DNA from 4 places in the Geobacillus sp. DSP4a genome. Region 1 is predicted to be linked to each of the others. Evidence: riboswitches for the same ligand, from Rfam matches in the RefSeq annotation. Region 1 holds a riboswitch; each other region holds the start of a gene.
What was found. A riboswitch is a leader RNA that binds a small molecule or an ion and turns the genes downstream of it on or off. The one in region 1 is predicted to bind cobalamin.
Positions count from the first base shown of each region.

Region 2: it holds a riboswitch for cobalamin, as region 1 does, so the genes downstream of both, ETC02_RS08220 (cobyrinic acid a,c-diamide synthase CobB) here and ETC02_RS06365 (ABC transporter substrate-binding protein) in region 1, are expected to answer to the same signal.
Region 3: it holds a riboswitch for cobalamin, as region 1 does, so the genes downstream of both, ETC02_RS14250 (ribonucleoside-diphosphate reductase subunit alpha) here and ETC02_RS06365 (ABC transporter substrate-binding protein) in region 1, are expected to answer to the same signal.
Region 4: it holds a riboswitch for cobalamin, as region 1 does, so the genes downstream of both, ETC02_RS10415 ((2Fe-2S) ferredoxin domain-containing protein) here and ETC02_RS06365 (ABC transporter substrate-binding protein) in region 1, are expected to answer to the same signal.

Region 1 is NZ_SDLD01000012.1:59,638-64,447, forward strand. It holds gene cbiB (adenosylcobinamide-phosphate synthase CbiB) at 1-120, opposite strand, end outside; gene ETC02_RS06355 (adenosylcobinamide amidohydrolase) at 117-1,589, opposite strand; gene ETC02_RS06360 (FecCD family ABC transporter permease) at 1,586-2,620, opposite strand; gene ETC02_RS06365 (ABC transporter substrate-binding protein) at 2,607-3,566, opposite strand; cobalamin riboswitch at 3,706-3,904, opposite strand; gene ETC02_RS06370 (NUDIX hydrolase) at 3,974-4,441, opposite strand; partial or broken gene ETC02_RS18580 (IS982 family transposase) at 4,487-4,668, opposite strand; partial or broken gene ETC02_RS17660 (GNAT family N-acetyltransferase) at 4,739-4,810, opposite strand, start outside.
Region 2 is NZ_SDLD01000018.1:47,912-52,721, forward strand. It holds tRNA gene ETC02_RS08210 (tRNA-Gln) at 424-495, shown strand; gene rraA (ribonuclease E activity regulator RraA) at 595-1,077, shown strand; cobalamin riboswitch at 1,130-1,318, shown strand; partial or broken gene ETC02_RS08220 (cobyrinic acid a,c-diamide synthase CobB) at 1,441-2,807, shown strand; gene ETC02_RS08225 (cobyric acid synthase) at 2,800-4,380, shown strand; gene arsC (arsenate reductase (thioredoxin)) at 4,469-4,810, opposite strand, start outside.
Region 3 is NZ_SDLD01000048.1:9,536-14,345, forward strand. It holds gene ETC02_RS14245 (ribonucleotide-diphosphate reductase subunit beta) at 81-1,121, opposite strand; gene ETC02_RS14250 (ribonucleoside-diphosphate reductase subunit alpha) at 1,196-3,478, opposite strand; cobalamin riboswitch at 3,608-3,803, opposite strand; gene asnB (asparagine synthase (glutamine-hydrolyzing)) at 4,005-4,810, opposite strand, start outside.
Region 4 is NZ_SDLD01000026.1:21,566-26,375, forward strand. It holds gene ETC02_RS10380 (DNA topoisomerase III) at 1-363, shown strand, start outside; gene ETC02_RS10385 (glycerophosphodiester phosphodiesterase family protein) at 547-1,428, opposite strand; tRNA gene ETC02_RS10390 (tRNA-Gln) at 1,606-1,677, shown strand; gene rraA (ribonuclease E activity regulator RraA) at 1,914-2,399, shown strand; gene ETC02_RS10400 (hypothetical protein) at 2,451-2,705, shown strand; gene ETC02_RS10405 (retropepsin-like aspartic protease) at 2,695-3,075, shown strand; partial or broken gene ETC02_RS18380 (RraA family protein) at 3,093-3,233, shown strand; cobalamin riboswitch at 3,292-3,485, shown strand; gene ETC02_RS10415 ((2Fe-2S) ferredoxin domain-containing protein) at 3,671-4,069, shown strand; gene ETC02_RS10420 (energy-coupling factor ABC transporter permease) at 4,070-4,810, shown strand, end outside.

The sequences.
Region 1 (4,810 bases):
GCGGCGATCAAGCCACGCAATCATCATTCCCATCCCTCGCACCGGATGCGGCAGCCAGCGCGGATCGCCCACGAGGGCATCGAGAAACAGCGCCAACGTCAATGCGGCCAAATGGGTCATCGCCGTTTCCTCCGCTTCTCCCAGCGGCCAAGCGCCTCAACTGTTGCCTCATACACAAGCCGGCCGAGCGCCCGGCCAAGCTCCGTCGCCGTTCCGGCATAGGCAAAGACCTGCCCGGTTTGCGTCGCCGCCACAGCGAGCGAATCGGTCGACGTACCGGTGGCAAGCGTCCCGGTTTCCGGGTCGCAAACCGAACAATCGGCGAGCGCTTTTGCCTTCGCTTCTGTCGCTGTCATCACCGCCTGGACAAACGCTGCTTCCGTCAGCACTCCGTCAATGACCACCACCATGTTGATCGTCCCCGGTCTTGCCGCTAGCGGCTGATGCTGCCACGCCCGAGCGGCATCGACGGCATTGCCGACGCCAGCGGTCGCCATGACCGCAATCGAAAACGCTTCCCCTTCTTTCTGAAGCCAAACAGCATCCCGGACATCAACCGCCGTCATCATGCCGACCGTTCGTTCCGGCGGAAACCCGTGCTGCTCCAAATAGCGGCGCATGTCTCCTTCCGCATCACTGCAATCGTAATCCAACCCGACTTGGCGGTTGACAAAATGGGTCGCCCATTGAAATCCGGCGCCGATCAATGCCGAGGACAGGACGCGAAGCGGCGCGGCCGCAGTAAGCACAGCGGCGTCATCAAGAAAGGAAAGCCGCAGCCCGCCGACCGGCGATTCTCCTTGCTTCTTGTTCGGCATGAACGAAAACATCGGCGTTGCCGACGCCGGATGGGCCAGACGCACAATCGGCGCGGCAAACACTTCCTCAAGCAACGCCGGCGTCATGACATCCGCAGGGGCGCCGAGCGCGGCTATTTTCCCTTTGTTCAGCACGAGCACCCGATCGCAATACAAGCTCGCCGCATTCATATCGTGGAAAACGGCGACGACCGTCAAGCCGCGGGCGTGCGCCGCTTCGGCGAGCCGGTCCAAAAGCCGGACTTGGCCGCTCACATCCATATGGTTCGTCGGCTCATCGAGCAAGAGCAGCTTGGGCTCTTGGGCGAGTGCGCGGGCCAAATAGGCGCGCTGCCGCTCGCCGCCGCTCAATCGTTCGAGCGGTTCATCGATTTTCCCCGTCAGGCCGACGGCCGCAAGCGCGTCTCGGAGGGCGGCTTCATCGTCCTCCGTCCACGTCGGAAAGAAGCCGCGCTGATGAGGATAGCGGCCGAGCGCCACCGTTTCCCTCACCGTATAGCCGGGCGCCGCCTCCGCTGTCTGCGGCAAGACGGCGGCCATCCGCGCCCATTGCTTCGCAGACAGCGCCGAGAGCTTTCGGCCATCGATGACGATCTCCCCGCTTGCCAGCGGCAGCTCTTTGCTGATGAGTTTGATCAAAGTCGTTTTCCCGCTGCCATTCGGCCCTAAGATGCCGAATATTTCGCCTTTTTCCACGGCAAACGTCACACCATCAAGCACTTGTTGCTGCCCGTATCGATGCGATACGGCCCGCACCTCGAGCATCGTCATCCCATCTTTCGTTTCGTTTTTCGGAAAAACAAGACGGCAAATAGCGGAGCGCCGATCAGCGACGTAATGACGCCGATCGGCAGTTCGCGCGGTTCAATGATCGTCCGCGCCGCCACATCGGCAAGCACAAGAAACGCACCGCCGTACAAGAGCGACAGCGGCAACAGCACCCGGTAGTTCGGCCCGCACACAAGCCGAACCATATGCGGAACGACAAGCCCGACAAAGCCGATCGTCCCTGACACCGACACCGCCGCACCGGTGAGCAGCGCCGCTGCCGTCAAAATGATGACTTTTCGGCGCGTAACATCAACGCCGACATGAAGCGCCGCCTCCTCGCCAAAGGCAAACGCGTTCAACTCGCGGCTGTTGGCGATGAGCACTGCGGCCCCAACGAGAAAAAACGGCAGCAACAGCCCGCTGTATTTCCAGCCGCGCATCGCCACGCTCCCCATCAGCCATGAGATGATTTGCCGCAATTCTTCCCCGGTCAACGCGATCATGAGCGAAATGAACGCGCTGAAAAACGCGCCGAAGATAATGCCGGCTAAAATGATCGTCTCAACCGACATGCGCCGCTCCACAGCGCGAGTGAACGCCAAAACGGCGGCAAGCGTCGCCATGCCAAACAAGATGCTCACGACCGGCAGCGTGAACGTGCCAAAGAACGGCCATTGCCAGCCGAGAAAGATGACGAGCACCGCCCCGACCGACGCGCCGGACGAGACACCGAGCGTGTACGGATCGGCGAGCGCATTTTTTAACAGCCCTTGAAACGCGGCCCCGGCCAGCGCCAATGACGCCCCGACCAAAAACGCAAGCACGACGCGCGGCAAGCGGATCGCCATCACGATCGGCACCCAATCAGCCGGAATGTGGCGAGGCAGCGCCGCTCCGAACCATTCAGCCGCCAAAATGCGGACAATAGAAGAAAAGGGAATCGACAGCGATCCTGTCGATACCCCTACGAGAAGCGATAACACGGCCGCGGTGACGGCCAATATATACATCCACATTTTACTTGAACACATCCGGGTAAATGGCTTTGGCAAGTTCCTCGACCCCTTCGACAAGGCGCGGACCCGGTCGGCTTACTAAGTCGGTGTTGACGTCATACACCCGCTTGTTTTTCACCGCCGGCACGTCTTTCCAAGCGGCGCGCGCCAACACTTGCTTCGCTCCGCCGTATGTCGTGATGATGACATCCGGCTTATAGGCCACGGCTTTTTCTTCCGTCACCATCGGCCAGCCTTCCAAGCTGCCGGCGACGTTTTTCGCCGAAATCACTTGAAGCATCTCATCCATAAACGTCCCTTTGCCGGCCGTATAAATTTGCGGCGGCGGCGACACTTCAATCCAGACATTGGCCTGTTTGTCCGCCGGGATTTGTTTCGCTTTTTCTTTGATTTTCGCAAGCTTCTCTTTCATCTCATCAATCACTTGCTTCGCTTTGTCTGTCGTCCCGGTCGCTTTGCCGATCAAGTCGATGGACGCATATACATCGTCGAACGACTTCGCGTCATTGACGACAAGCACGGTAATGCCGGCGTCTTTCAATTGCTTGAGGCCATCGCGCGAGTTATGGGCGCTTGACGCGTGGGCCAAGACGAGATCCGGTTTGAGCGAAATGATTTTCTCGACGTTGAATTCCATGCCGCCGATTTTCGTTTTCGTTTTGACGTCTTCCGGATAATTGTCAAAATCGCTGACGCCGACGATCTTATCGCCCAACCCCAACGCATAGGCGATTTCCGTATTGCTCGGGATGAGCGAGACGATTTTTTTCGGTTCCGCTTTGATCGTGACATCCTCGCCAAGCCCGTCTTTCACCGTCACCGGAAACGCCGCTTGTTCCGTTTTCGGTTCTTCTTTTTTCGCAGGCTGGGCGTTGCTATTGGCTCCACTGCTGCAGCCGACCAGCACGGCGGCCAAAAGGAAGAACACCGCCACCACCGCCGGCCATGTCCAACGTTTCATCCGTCATTCCCCCTTCGATGATGTATGTACAACAAAAAAGCCCATTCCGTCCGAACGGGGAATGAGCACGAAACAGACCGCCAATGGGCACAACAATGCCCTGTACGACTGTTTCCACGTCTCACCCCCCGAAGATTCGGAAACTGCGGCAAGCAAGGCAGGTCTACTGGCTCATGCTTCATCCTACTCTGAAGCCTTCCCGTACGGAAAACAGCGCAAGCCATCTATCCGTACAGTGGCGATTTCATTTCGTCCGCATTGACAGTTGCGGGGACAGCTCCGGATTCCCACCGGATTCCCTATTAAGCCGTTTCGGCGCCTTGCTGCGAATTGATTTAGTTATCGGATATGGACATTTTTATATTAAAGCAAGGCCTGGCATTTGACAACTATGAATTTACAGCACTTCACCTTCCCACTCTTGCAGACAATCGAGACGGATTCATGACCCATGCTTCATAAGGAACAGAGCATCCCCTTTTCATCGCATCGAGCACCCGCGATTTCAAATGCGGCCATGTCACATATTCATCAATATTCGACTCATCGATCAACACAAACTTCGCCTTTTGAATTTCCTCAGGCTGGGGAGAAACGTTTCCTTTCACATATGTCGCTTTAAATACAATGTTTATGATATTTTTAGTTTCATTGTAATACACGCCGCTGACCCCGATGAGACGGATGTCAACGCCAGTCTCTTCATGCACCTCGCGATGAACGGCCCGATCGAGCGGCTCGCCCGGTTCAACTTGTCCACCCGGCATTTCCCACGTATCGGAGCGGTCATAGCTTTTAACAAGCAAAACCTCTCCCGTGTCATTCGTAATATAGGCTGAAACGGTGATAATGGCTTGTTGGTGTTTATCCATCAAGCTCTCCTCCTACATCGCGGAATGATCCTAGCCCTCTCCAAACAAAACAACTTTCCAAGAATATGAATGGCGATTATGACCCATTTCCTTGCTTTAACAAATGACGATTTCAGCGCTACAATACATTTAGAGCCGCCAGACAGTTGCGCTGATACCAAGAACAAGATCGCCGTATATTGCTTTTGAATTTCCGCTTGATCCGTTGTAAAATGAAGACGCTCTTGTATGGGATTTCTCCTTTCTAATGTTAGGTGAGCACTTTCATTTTAAAAGGAAATTTTCATACAAGGACTATTTTTATGCTCGTCTGATTTTATCTAGCACCACGGGTTTAAAATAATCTCGTTTTAGAATAGAGTATATAGCCAT
Region 2 (4,810 bases), on a different contig from region 1:
CCCGTTTTTTATCAATCATAAGTTGGCTTTTCATTTGGTCGAAAATCAACAATTAACGATAACAGACACCCATGCCAATAATAATTGGCACATCGATGGATGAAATAACAGTAAAAGTTATCCACAGTTATTTCAAGGTAGAGCTTTATTTAAAGGAAATTGTCGATAAATACGGAGTTAAATAGCTAAGAAGGTATACGATATAAAAATTAGGAATTGCGGTGAAAAGGCGGTGATAAACGTAACAGGTTAACGCCTGTTGTTTTTTACGCATATTGCAATATCAATGTGGTCATACTACAATTGAATACGTTAGGTGTTTGTGTTAATACGTAGGCATTTATAACAAAAATACGTTATGCCTGCGAAGGTGAGTGCTTTTTAATGGTTGTTTTTATGGCATTTTAACGTATTTATAATAATTGGGCTATAGCCAAGTGGTAAGGCAACGGACTTTGACTCCGTGATGCGCTGGTTCGAATCCAGCTAGCCCAGTTTGGAAACAGGCAAGCAATGTCGCTTGTCTGTTTTTTTGTGGAAAAAGAAGGAGTTTCGACAAAGATGTCAAATATACGTAGCGAGGAGGGGATTGTGGTGAAGACAGCAGATTTATGCGATGAATTTTTGAGTGAATTGCAAGTATGCCAGTTGCCGATGCAATCGTACGGAGGCAAAAAAGAATTTTCCGGACCGATTGCGACCGTTGAGGTGTTCGAGGATAACGTGCTCGTCCGCGAGGCGTTAGAAACCGTTCCTGCGGGAACAGTGTTAGTTGTTGACGGAAAAGGTTCACGCAATTGTGCGTTACTCGGAGATCGTCTGGCACAAATCGCCTGCGATCGTGGACTTGCGGGCGTGATTATCCATGGCTGCATTCGCGATTCCGCGGAAATCGCGAATATGCCGTTTGGGGTAATGGCGATCGGTACATGCCCGGTGAAAAGCAAAAAAGAAGGAAAAGGAAAGCGGGATGTCGCGCTTGAATTTGGCGGTGTCCTTTGGGAGCCAGGCGCTTATGTTTATGCCGACAGCGACGGAATTGTAGTAGCAAAAAGAGAATTACCAAAAAGTGATTGACGATGTTTGAAAATTTGTACTTAAGAAAACTTATTTCATAGACAACTACATAGCGTGTCAAAGCAAATAAGGTGCCTTTTCCCATAAGGGAATAGGCTTGGGAAGTACGGTGAAAATCCGTCACGGTACCCGCCACTGTGATGGGGAGCTTTGTTGCATCATGCCACTGAAGGAAACTTCGGGAAGGTGCAACAAAGCGATGATCCTAAGTCAGGAGACCTGCCTTATTTGTTCGGACGGATACCTACGGGATTATAGGTAGACGTGCGGGAGAAGCGTGTACTTTTTGGCTATTGGTATGCATTTTTCTGCACCTCTGCGTATATAGGGGTGCTTTTTATTTAACTGATGGAGGAAAACAACATGCACAGAATTGTAGTGGCTGGAACGGAAAGCGGCGCCGGCAAAACGACCGTCACGCTCGGCCTGATGGCGGCGTTAAAACAGAAAGGTTATATCGTGCAAGGATTTAAGTGCGGCCCTGATTACATTGACCCGACGTATCATACGGCCGTAACAGGGAGAACATCGCGCAATTTGGACAGCTGGATGGTCGGGCCGGAAACGGTGCGGGCGATTTGTGCAAAAGGGTGCGAAGGCGCTGACATCGCCATTATCGAAGGGGTGATGGGGATGTTTGACGGTGAACGCCCGACAAGCAATGAAGGTTCGACGGCGGAAATTAGCGTCCTCACCGACAGCCCGGTGCTCCTTGTCGTTGATTGCGCAGGGATGGCGAGAAGCGCGGCGGCGATCGTGCGCGGCTTTCAGACGTTCGACGGCCGCGTCCGCATTGCTGGAGTGATTGCCAACCGTGTTGGCAGCGAAGGACATTTCTGCCTTGTAAAAACGGCGATTGAACAAGAATGTGGCATTCCCGTGATTGGATTTTTAACGAAAGAGGATGCGCTCCACATTCCGGAGCGTCACTTAGGGCTCATTCCATCGATTGAGCGTGGAGAATTAGATCATTTTTTTTTGCGGAATTAGGCGAGCGCATTGCCAAGACAGTGGATCTTAACGCATTGCTACAGCTGGCGGAAGCGCCAGCATTAAACGTTCCTCGATCGTATTTCGATGTAAACAAATCGTATGATGTGCGGATTGCGGTCGCAAAAGACGCGGCGTTTCATTTTTACTATCCGGAAAATTTAGAGCTGTTACAAGCGTATGGCGCCGAGTTAGTCTTTTTCTCCCCGCTTGCCGGCGAGCCGCTGCCAGATGGGGTGCATGGGTTATACATTGGCGGCGGGTTTCCCGAAGAGTTCGCGAAACAGCTTTCGGAACAAATGCATGTAAAGCAATCGATCCAAACGGCGATTGAAAACGGTTTGCCGACATTGGCCGAGTGCGGAGGGTTTATGTTTTTAACGGAAGGCATTCAAACAACGGACGGCGCGTACTATGAAATGGTCGGCGTTATTCCAGCACGGGTGGTGATGCATTCGCGGCTTGCCGCGCTGGGATATCGCGAAGTGAAAGGCGAGCCGGGCAACTTGTTGCTTCCGGATGGATGGACGGCGCGCGGCCATGAGTTCCATTATTCGACATATGAAACGGACGGTGCCGTCAAGTTTGCCTATGAAACATCGGGATTGAGCGGCACGAAAAAAGACGGCTATCAATATAAACGGTTAGTTGCGGGCTATGTGCATTTTCATTTTGCTTCCTGTCCGTTGATGGTCGAAAATTGGCTGGCGCAGTGCGAGGAGGTGAAGCGCGGTGGCTAAAGCATTGCCGATCATGTTTCAAGGCACGCATTCCGATGCGGGAAAAAGCGTGATCGCGACGGCGTTTTGCCGCATTTTCGCGCAAAGCGGTTGGAAAACAGCTCCGTTTAAATCACAAAACATGTCTCTTAATTCATATGTGACGATCGATGGAAAAGAAATCGGGCGGGCACAAGGGATACAGGCGGAAGCTGCCGGCGTTGTCGCAACAACGGATATGAATCCGATTCTAATTAAACCAAGCCGCGAGTATGAATCGCAAATCGTCGTGCACGGAAGGCCGTATAAAAATATGCAGGCGCTCGCGTACCGCAGCGAATTTTTTGAAAAGGGGCTGGCGATCATCCGCGAGTCTCTCGATGTCTTAATGAACGAATACGACCGGATCGTGATCGAAGGCGCAGGGAGCCCGGCGGAAATCAATTTGAACGACCGGGAGCTCGTCAATATGCGGGTCGCGCACATGGCCAATGCCCCGGTTGTACTGATTGGCGATATTGAACGGGGCGGCGTGTTCGCCAGCTTAGTCGGCACCTTGCAGCTGCTAGAAAAAGAAGAACGCCAGCGCATTATCGGCGTGATCATTAATAAATTCCGCGGTGATTTGGCGCTATTGAAGCCGGGGCTTGATTGGTTTGAACAATATACCGGCGTTCCGGTGCTCGGGGTGGTGCCGTATTTGCCGAATTTGCATATTGACGCTGAAGATTCTGTTTCTTTAGATCAAGTGCCAACGACGGCAAACCCGGAAAAAGACATCGATATCGCTGTGATTCGCTACCCGAAAATCGCCAATTTTACCGACATCGATCCGTTTTTCGCCGAACCTGATTGCCACGTGCGCTTTGTGACGACGGCATCTCAGCTTGGGAAGCCGGATTTGTTGATTTTGCCGGGAAGCAAAAACACCATTGAAGATCTATTATATATGAAGCGACACGGCATCGCTGCGCAAATCGAAAAGCTTTTCCATCATCATAAGGTGATGATCATTGGCATATGCGGCGGCTATCAAATGCTAGGCGCCATCATCCGCGATCCGTTCGAGGTGGAGACGCCGATTCGGGAAACTGAGGGGCTGGGACTGTTGCCGATTGCGACGACGCTAGAGCGCGAAAAAACGACGATTCTATCGGAAGGAATCGTAACATTTGCCGGGGAGCGGTTTGCTGTGAAAGGATATGAGATTCATATGGGCCGTTCTGAGCCGTTAGCAGGGTATATTCCTCTTATTGAGATGCACGGGCTTGAGATGCACAGGCGGAAAGAAGGCGGGAAAAGCGAGGATGAACGAGTGATGGGCACCTATTTTCACGATCTTTTCCACAACGACGCGTTCCGCGAGTCGCTCCTTAATCATCTTCGCCGCCAAAAAGGGCTCGCCCCGCTTTACGGCCGCAAGTCGTTCCGTACGCTGAGAGAGGAAGCGTTTGACCGGCTGGCCGCTTGCGTGAAACGGCATGTGCGCGTGGAGGAAATCGAAGAGAAAATGCATGTATTTCAAAGGAGATTAAATCGTTCCAAATTAAATCTTTGTGCAATTAAGCCGTTAACGCTCAAAGAACGATGCTAACTGCTGTGAGTAAATAGAAATGGGAAACGGGGATTCCATTTCCCTTTGTTTCTTAAAGGTTTTGTTTAAGCATTGAATAAACTTCTTATTATTGGCCTTCTTTAACGAATTGTTCAATGCGTTTTTTTATGGAGTCGCGAACTTCACGGAACTTCGCCATAATTTCTTCTTCGGTTCCCGTGGCTTTTGCCGGATCGTCAAAGCCCCAATGCCATCTTTCCGCTTTGTCATTACGTACCACCGGGCAGTTGTCGTTGGCGTGACCGCACAAAGTAATAATGTAATCAGCTTTGCTTAAAATTTCTGGGTCAATCACGTCAGAAGTATGGTGACTAATATCTACCCCTGCTTCTTTCATTACTTGAACAGCACGGGGATTTAAACCGTGGGCTTCAAGACCAGCACTTTTGACTTCATATTGATCTCCGCC
Region 3 (4,810 bases), on a different contig from region 1:
TATAATGCAGCGAGAATCCCTCCGTTAATCATGTTTTCCGGTAAAAAACCGCGTTGGACGATGCCCCAACGCGGGTTTCCTTACAGCTCATCAAACCCATTATCGACTTGTACTTTCGTATACTGGCGTGGTTTTTGCTCGAAGAAGTCTGATTTGCCAAGGTCAACTTCTTCATACGCTTTAATCCAGCGGAGCGGGTTCGTCCGGTAGCCGTCAAACGGGCGGTCAAATCCGAGCTGGTGGGCGCGGACGTTGGCGTAAAACTTAATGTACGCTTCCAAATCAGCCAAGTCGATGCCATCGATGTCATTCCCAATGATTTCCCGAGCCCATTCGATTTCCAGCTCTGCCGCTTTCATAAACGTGTTCCGGACGAAATCGGCAAGCTCCGGCGTCCGATACTCTGGGTATTCGTTCAACACTTCCTTGAAAATTTTTGTAAACAAATCAACATGAATGTGCTCGTCACGGTTGATGTAATTGATCATCGTGCTCGTCGCCACCATTTTTTGCTGGCGCGCGAGGTTGTAGAAAAAGGCGAACCCCGAGTAGAAAAACAATCCTTCTAAAATAACGTCAAAGACGATCGACCGCAGCAAGTTCTCCACATTCGGCTCTTCGGCAAACGCCTTGTAGCCGTTCGTCACAAAATCGTTCCGCTTGCGCAGCGTCGGTTCGTTTCGCCAAAAGTCGAACACTTCATCTTGCTTTGCTTTCGGCACAAGGCTCGAGAGCACGTACGAATACGAATGGTTGTGAATGACTTCCTGCTGGGCAAGCATGATCATCAAGGCATTGATGCTTGGATCGGTAATGTAATCCGCCACACGTCCCGCGTAATCGGTTTGAATGCTGTCAAGCAGCGCCAACAGGCCGATGATTTTCAAAAACGCCTCCTGTTCGCGGGCGGTCAGCTGCGGAAACTGCTTCACATCTTGCGCCATATTGATTTCAAACGGTGTCCAAAAGTTGGCGAGCATTCGCTTATATTTCGCATACGCCCATGGGTAGGCGATATCGTCCCAGTTCAACACATTCGAGCAGCGGCCGTTGATAATGCCCGTCGAACGGTTCGGCGCCTCTGGATCCATAATCGGCCGTTTGACTAAGCTGATTGTCATGATCCATTCCTCCCTTTCAGCTAAGCTTCGGCGTGAATCTTTCCCCGGAATCGGCAACGTCCGGGGGAAGACCGTCAGCTCGCGCAAGAATCGCACTCGTCGATCGTCCCCGATGTCGAACGCACGTAATACGTCGTTTTCAGCCCCGACTTCCACGCCGTCAAATGCAAATCGAGCAGCTCTTTTGCCTTAATCGTGTTCACGACGTAGAAGTTAAAGGAGATGGCTTGGTCGATATGGCGCTGGCGGGCGGCGTTTTGCTTGATGCTCCAGCGCTGGTCGATATGGTACGCCGATTTGTAATACCATGTCGTCTGTTCGTTTAAATCCGGCACCGTAACGGGAATCTTATAATCTTTCTTTTCCTCGGCGTACACTTTTAAGAAAATCGGGTCAATGCTCGCTGTACTGCCGGCGATGATCGACGTCGAGGCGTTCGGCGCCACCGCCATCACATAGCCGTTTCGCATCCCATAGCGGGCCACGTCTTGCTTCAGCCGATCCCAATCCAATTCACCGTGGCTTTCGTAGCCGCGCCGCTCAAAATAAGCGCCTGTCTGCCAATCCGATCCTGGAAACGCCGGGTAGCTCCCTTTCTCTTTGGCGAGCTCCATGCTCGCTTGAATCGCCAAATACGCGATCGTTTCATACAGCTCGTCGGCATAGCGGACCGCTTCGTCCGACTCCCAGCGAATGCCTTTTAACGCCAACAAATGATGCCAGCCAAAGGTTCCAAGCCCGACAGCGCGGTATTTTTCGTTCGTCAGGCCGGCTTGCAGCACAGGGATATTGTTTAAATCAATGACATTATCGAGCATCCGCATTTGAATCGGGATCAGCCGCGCCAAAACGCCGTCGGTCACCGCCCGCGCCAAGTTGATCGACGATAAGTTGCAGACGACAAAATCGCCTGGGATTTTCTCAATGATGATCGTCCCGTCTTTCACATATTGCCGCTTCGTCACTGTCGGGCTTTGGTTTTGCGCGATTTCCGTGCAAAGGTTGCTGCAGTAGATCATCCCGAGATGGCGGTTCGGGTTTTGCCGGTTCACTTCATCGCGGTAAAACATAAACGGCGTCCCCGACTCGAGCTGGCTGCGCATAATGCTTTTCATCACGTCGATCGCCGGCACTTTTTCTTTCGACAGCCTTGGTTCGTTGACGCATTGCCAATATTTCTCGCGGAAACTCCCGCGCCCTTTTTCCTCATCATAAAAATCTTCCAAGCTAAACCCCATCACCTTCCGCACTTCATGCGGATCAAACAAGTACCAGTCGCCGCGCTGTTCGACTTGCTCCATGAACAAGTCCGGGATGCACACGCCGGTGAACAAATCATGCGTCCGCAGCCGTTCGTCGCCGTTGTTGAGCCGCGCATCGAGAAACGCAAAAATGTCTTTATGCCATACATCCAAATAGACGGAAATGGCCCCTTTGCGCTGCCCCAGCTGATCGACGCTCACCGCTGTATTGTTCAACTGCTTCATCCACGGGATGACGCCGGAAGAGACCCCTTTGAACCCTTTAATGTCGCTGCCGCGCGAACGGATTTTGCCTAAATAGACGCCGATGCCGCCGCCCGATTTCGACAAATTGGCGATGTCGGTGTTGCTGTCATAAATTCCTTGCAAGCTGTCATCGACCGTATCGACAAAGCAGCTTGAGAGCTGGCCGTACGACTTCCCAGCGTTGGCAAGCGTCGGCGTCGCCACGGTCATGTATAAGTTGCTTAACGCCCAATACGCTTCCTTCACGAGCGCAAGGCGCCGCTTTTGCGGTTCATTCGCCATGAGCGTCATGGCAATGACCAAAAACCGCTCCTGCGGCAATTCATACAACCGCCGCTCATAATCGCGCGCCAAATACCGGTCCGCGAGCGTGCGCAGCCCAATGTACGTAAACAGCTTGTCCTTCTCCGGATCAAGAAACGCACCGATGGCGTCGACTTCTTCTTTCGTATAACGTTCAAGCAAGAACGGACTGTACACCCCTTGTTCCGTCAGCGCAACAAGCAGCGAGTAGAAATCGCCATACCGCTCGCGTTCCTCGTACCCGCGCTGCCGCGCCGCCTCGCGGTACAATTGCCGCAAATACAGCCGGGCGCACACAAACGTCCAGTCCGGCTCCTCCTCACTAATATACGACAGCCCTTCCAAAATGGCGGTTTGATACAGCTGCTCGAAGGTGACCATCTCTTTTCGGCTGAGAAGCTGCCATACACGTTCTTCATATTCCTCGAGCGACAAACGGACAAAGTCTGCCGCCGCCTGCTCCACCAACCTAGCAAACTCCTCGCGCGAAAATGATTTCTCTTTTCCTTGATCATCGACAACAATAGACTTCGTGGACACTGTCATTCGTTTCCCCTCTCCTCCATAAAAAAATCCGCTCGGGCAGGCGAGCGGATGAAACGACAGACGAAAAAAGGCAGACGAACCCCTTGTTCTTTTCCCCTATCGTTTCATCTTCTCACACCCCGAAGAACATGAAACGTTCCAAGCAAGGCAGGTCTCCTGACTCGTGCATCGTCCTACTTTGGGGCCTTCCCAGCGGCGCGCCGAACAGCTCTTGCCGCCAGTGGCCATCCCATTTCGTCCGCACATACAGTTGCGGGGGCAGTTCCGGATTCGCACCGGATTCCCTATTAAGTCCTGATGGACACCGTTGCTTAGCAGAACAATATGTAGTTGTAAAAAAAGACCTCAAAACCAATATATAGTAGTTTAGCATCCTGATGGAACAAGCATATACCAAAACCGGGAAAATTGCAAGAGCGGGAGAAAGCAAATTTTCTCTTTCGCTTCGCCAAAGGCAAGGAAACTGTCCGCACCATCGAAAAAGGCGTTCTAGGTGTCGCCCTTAGAACGCCCTATCGTTTCCCTGCTACGCCTCCAAAACAGACGCTGGCCGCTTCTCGTTTTGTACGGATGGAGCAAAATCGTACTTCTTTTCCACATACACTTGATGCCAAACCATAAACGCCAAGACCGTCCACAGCTTGCGGCTGTGGTCCGCCTTGTGGCGGGCATGTTCATCCAGCAGCCGATAGAGCACGTCCTTATGGAACAGATGATCGGTTTCGCTTTCGTTGATGAGCTGTCTCGCCCAGTCATACATTTCGTTTTTCAGCCAGTGGCGAATCGGCACGGGGAACCCTAATTTTTTCCGGTTTAACACATGATCCGGTACGATGCCTTCGGCGGCTTTACGTAAAATATATTTCGTCGTACCGTTGGCTATCTTCATATCAGGGGCGATTTGCCTAGCAACCTCAAATACCTTTTTGTCTAAAAAGGGAACGCGCAGCTCAAGCGAATGGGCCATCGTCATTTTGTCCGCTTTGACTAAAATATCGCCCCTTAGCCATGTATGAAGATCAATATACTGCATCCGGTTGACGGGCGGGTCATGAAGCGTTTCGCGGTAAAACGGAGCCGTCACCGCCGTATATTCGCACCCTCCTCGGTACGTTTTGAGCAGCGCCGCTTTTTCCTTTTCGCTATAGATTTTGGCATTGCCGACATACCGCTCTTCAAGCGGCGTCGTGCCGCGCTCCAAAAAGCTTTTTCCTTTCATCCCGTCCGGAAGCATCTTCGCGATCACCCGCAACACCGCTTTTACGATGTTTGGCATACGCACAAACAGCCGCAGCGACTCTGGTTCGCGGTAAATGTTGTAGCCGCCAAACA
Region 4 (4,810 bases), on a different contig from region 1:
GCTGACGCCATCGCCGCCGCGCCGAATTGGAATTTCAGAGGGGTTGACACCGCCTCGATCCAGCGGACAAGGAAGAAAAAAACGATGGGTGAGAAGCTTGGGCCGTGCCCGCTTTGCGGCGGGACCGTCATCGACAAAGGAACGTTGTACGGTTGCGACCAGTACGCGAAAACAAAATGCCCGTTTACGATTTCCAAACGCATTCTCGGCAAATCGATTTCGGCGGCCAATGTGAAAAAACTGCTGGCGCAAGGGAAAACAAATGTCATAAAAGGGTTTAAAAAAGGCGGGAAAACGTTTGACGCCATACTCGTTTGGGATGAAAACGAGAAGAAATTATCGTTTCAGTTTCCGAAGCGGTGACAAGGGCGGGGGAGGAAAGGATGGAGCGCTTGGCAAAAAGGCGGACCGATGGCGGACCGCCGATCTGACCTCCTTTTTCTCAAATGATACACTGAATCGGGTCAAATGGGAACGATTTTCGTTTTTATTAACCATAATAACATTATGCAAACAATAAGCTCCCCCTGGCTCCCTGAAGGCCGGTCAATGGCGGGGCAGACGACGGCAGGCGGCAATGCGGCCAGGGCGGTCTGGATAATCGGTGAACACACCGTCCACGCCCATGGCGCATAGGCGAGCGAGATCGTGTGGTTCATTGACGGTATAGACGTGAACAATGAGCCCGCGGCCATGGGCGGCGCGCACCCACTCTTCGGTGACGGCCGAAAGCGGCAAGCCGATGCCATCGGCATAGACGGCGATTTGTTGCAGCAGCTCGTCGCGGCCGCTGTGCGCTTCCTTCTCGTCGACCAATTGAATGAGCCGAATGCCGTACGGGATGAGCGGCCGGAGCGCTTGCAAGCTTTCCGGGTGGAACGATTGAAACATGACGCGGCGCTGTTGCAGGAAACCGTGTTTTTTCAATAGATGGACGACCGCCTCTTCGATGCCGGGCTGTTTCGTTTCGATGTACAACGGGGCTTCCACACGCTCCGCTTTCAGCATCTGAATCACCTCATCAAGCGTCGGGATGCGCTCGCCGGCAAAGCGTGGATGAAACCACGACCCGGCATCCAATTTTTTGAGCTCACGCAATGAAAAATCGCTGACCCGCCATGGCGACCGGTGCGGGTAAACCGTTTCGGCATTTGTCGTCCGGGCGAGCGTCGCATCATGCAGGGCAACGAGCTTCCCGTCTTTCGTTGCGCGCACATCGACTTCGATATAATCGGCATTCATGAGGGCGGCGAGGCGGTAGGATGAGAGCGTATGCTCCGGCGCGTGTCCGGACGCGCCGCGGTGGGCGATGACGGCGGTTTTCGGCTGGCTGGGTGGCTGCCAGGCAGCCGCGGCCGCTAAGACGATCGGCAACGATAACAAAAACAATGCGCAAAGATAGGAGCGAAAAACCGTGATCCGGCGCATATACATCTCTCCCCTTTCAGTATATCATATCGGGAAAACAAGTGCGAGGGAAAAACGAGGTGATATAGTGGGAAAAGGATGCTTGTACCGATAGTTTCGCACATCAAGCAAAGGGATATTCAGTTTGATGCATAAAGTGCGTTATCATGCCGCATACTGTAAACGACAACAAAACGTTGGGCTATAGCCAAGCGGTAAGGCAACGGACTTTGACTCCGTGATGCGCTGGTTCGAATCCAGCTAGCCCAGCTGAATCGCCGGACGGGGTCCGCTCGCCCCGGCGGCCAAAACGGTTTCCGCCATGTTGTGTGGGGCCGTTTTTTCGTTCGCCGGAAAGCGGGGACGAGAACATCTTTTTATCGTTTTCAGCGGTCCTGCAAGGATACGCATCCGATTCCCGAGCAGAAACAGCGCCGCAAAAAATGTGGAGTCGGCAGGATTTTGACGAATGGCGGCGAATGAAAAAAGCGAAAGGGGAGAGGGTCATGAAAACAGCTGATTTATGCGATCAATTTTTAGACGAGTTGCAAGTATGCGAGTTGCCGTTCCAATCGTACGGCGGAAAACGGATGTTTTCCGGGCCGATCGCGACGGTCGACGTGTTTGAGGACAACGTCCTTGTCCGCGAAGCGCTGGAGACGGTGCCGCCGGGGACGGTGCTCGTGGTCGATGGAAAAGGCTCGCGCCGCGTCGCGCTATTAGGCGACCGGCTGGCGCAAATCGCTTGCGAGAGGGGGCTTGCTGGCGTCATCATCCACGGCTGCATCCGCGATTCAGCGGAAATTGGCGCCATGCCGATTGGCGTGATGGCGATCGGCACATGCCCAGTGAAAAGCAAAAAAGAAGGAAAAGGCGCCCGCGACGTTGTGCTCGAGTTCGGCGGCGTCCGCTGGGAGCCAGGGGCGTACGTGTACGCTGATGCGGACGGCGTTGTCGTCGCCAACAAAGATTTGTTGGCGAAAAATGGTTGACGGCTGCGGTCGAGTCTCGTTCAATACAACGAACAGGTTGAGGCGATGGAGATGGAATGGCAGGAAGTGCGTTCATTGTATCCAAATCAATTTGTGAAATTACAAGTATTAAAGTCCCATTTAGAGGGAGATCAAGAAATCATTGAAGAGGTGGCTGTTATCGGAACGGTTTCGGACAAGGATGCAACTCGTGAGTTGCTGCAATCGAAAGGGAATCAGCTTGTTTATCATACTAGCCACAAGGAGATTGTTTTAAAAGTTCGGGGAGCGATTGGCCTGAGAGGGAAATTTCATTATGCAGATTGAATATCGTGAAGGCTTGCTGTTTGCATCGATCGAAATCGTTTATCAAGGAAGGTCTAAGTTGATTCATAATATGGTGATTGATACTGGTGCGGCGAAAACAGTGATTTCTCAAAATGCAGTAGAAGATATTCATTTGCGGGTAGAGCCGGGCGATCGTATTGTGGCTTATTACGGAATCGGTGGGAAAGAGTACGCGTTTACAAAAAAATTAGACTGTATTCAGCTAGATTCTTTCCAGCTAAGAGAGTATGAAATTGATTTTAGCGGGATGGACTATGAGGGGATTAACGGTTTGTTAGGATTGGATATATTGCTGGGCGCTGGATTTGTCTTAGACCTGGACAAGTTGGAGATGTATCGTTCTGGTTGAAATGGAACGCCCGCTCGAAATGCCAAAAAGAAGGAAAAGGCGCCCGCGACGTTGTGCTCGAGTTCGGCGGCGTCCGCTGGGAGCCGGGCGCATACGTGTACGCCGATGCCGACGGCGTTGTCGTCGCCCGCGAAGATTTGTCGGCAAAAAACGGTTGACGCCTGCCATCAAGTTGTACTACGATGAGAACGGATGCTTGTTCCATGACAAGATCAATAGGCGAGAAACAGACAAGGTGCCTAAGCCTGCTCTAGGGTTTGGGTGAAAAGGGAAGCCCGGTGAAAATCCGGCACGGTGCCCGCCACTGTGATGGGGAGCTTTGCGGCAACAAGTCACTGAAGGATGCTTCGGGAAGACGCCGCCAAGCGATGATCCTAAGTCAGGAGACCTGCCTTGTTTGGATCGGACGGATGCCTACGGGACTATAGGCAGACGTGCGGGAGAATGACGGCTTTAGGGGCCCTGTTTGGGCCGTTTACGGCTTTCGTATACATTTTTCTGCACCTCTGCTGTAGAGGTGCTTTTTCTTTTGCCGAAAACCTGCCCGTCTGTCTGCGTCTAAATTCTATCATTCTAGCCAAAAAGGGGGGATTCGGTGGCGACGTGGGATTTGCGGGGAATGAAGCATCATGTGCTCATTTGCAACGGAGGGACGTGCCTCCGCCATGGCGGAGATGACGTGACAACCGCGGTGCGCGAGGAGATCGCCCGTCTCGGGCTTGACGACGCTGTCCATACAACAAGGACGCGCTGCAACGGACGCTGTCAAGATGCGTGTGTGATGATCGTCTATCCGCAAGGCATCTGGTATCGACAGATGACGCCGGAGCGGGCGAAGGAGGTTGTGCGCGCCCATTTGGGTGAGGGGGTTCCGATGCGGGAGTGGGCGACGTATGAATACGAAGGCGAATTGGTGTTGACGCCAGCCGGCGAACGGGAGGCGCCAAGCGGAAAACGGAAAACGGAACATGCTGCGAAAGGAGTGAAGGGATAAATGAAGAGAGCGGTTCGATGGAGCGGAATGGTGGCTTTGTTCGTTTCCTATTTTTTGTTGACGAATGAAAATGAAGCGTATGCCATGCATATTATGGAAGGATTTTTGCCTGTCAAATGGGCGCTGTTTTGGTGGCTGTTGTTTTTGCCGTTCTTTGTGTTCGGATTGCGGCGGCTTGTGCATACGCTGAAGCAGCACCCCGAACATAAGCTTCTGATGGCGTTAGCTGGCGCGTTTACATTTGTATTGTCGGCGTTGAAAATTCCATCCGTCACCGGCAGCAGCTCGCATCCGACCGGGATCGGCTTCGGCTCGGTTTTGTTTGGACCATGGGTGATGGTGGTGATCGGCACAGTCGTTCTTCTCTTTCAAGCGCTGCTTCTTGCCCACGGAGGAGTGACGACGCTTGGGGCCAATGCGATGTCAATGGCGATCGTCGGCCCGTTCGTCGCGTACGGAGTGTATCAACTGTGCCGAAAAGGGGCGGTATCCAATCGAGCGGCTTTGTTTCTTGCCGCTTGTTTGTCTGATTTGGCTACATATGTCATGACGTCCCTGCAGCTTGCCCTGGCGTTTCCGTCTCCTGATGGGGGAGTCACCGCCTCGTTTTTGAAATTCGCCGGCATTTTTGCCATTACTCAAGTGCCGTTGGCGGTGACGGAAGGCATCATAACGGTAATCGTCTGGAACTGGCTTTCCTCCTATCAAGCTTCTCCGCTGTTCCAAAAGGAAAAGGGGGCG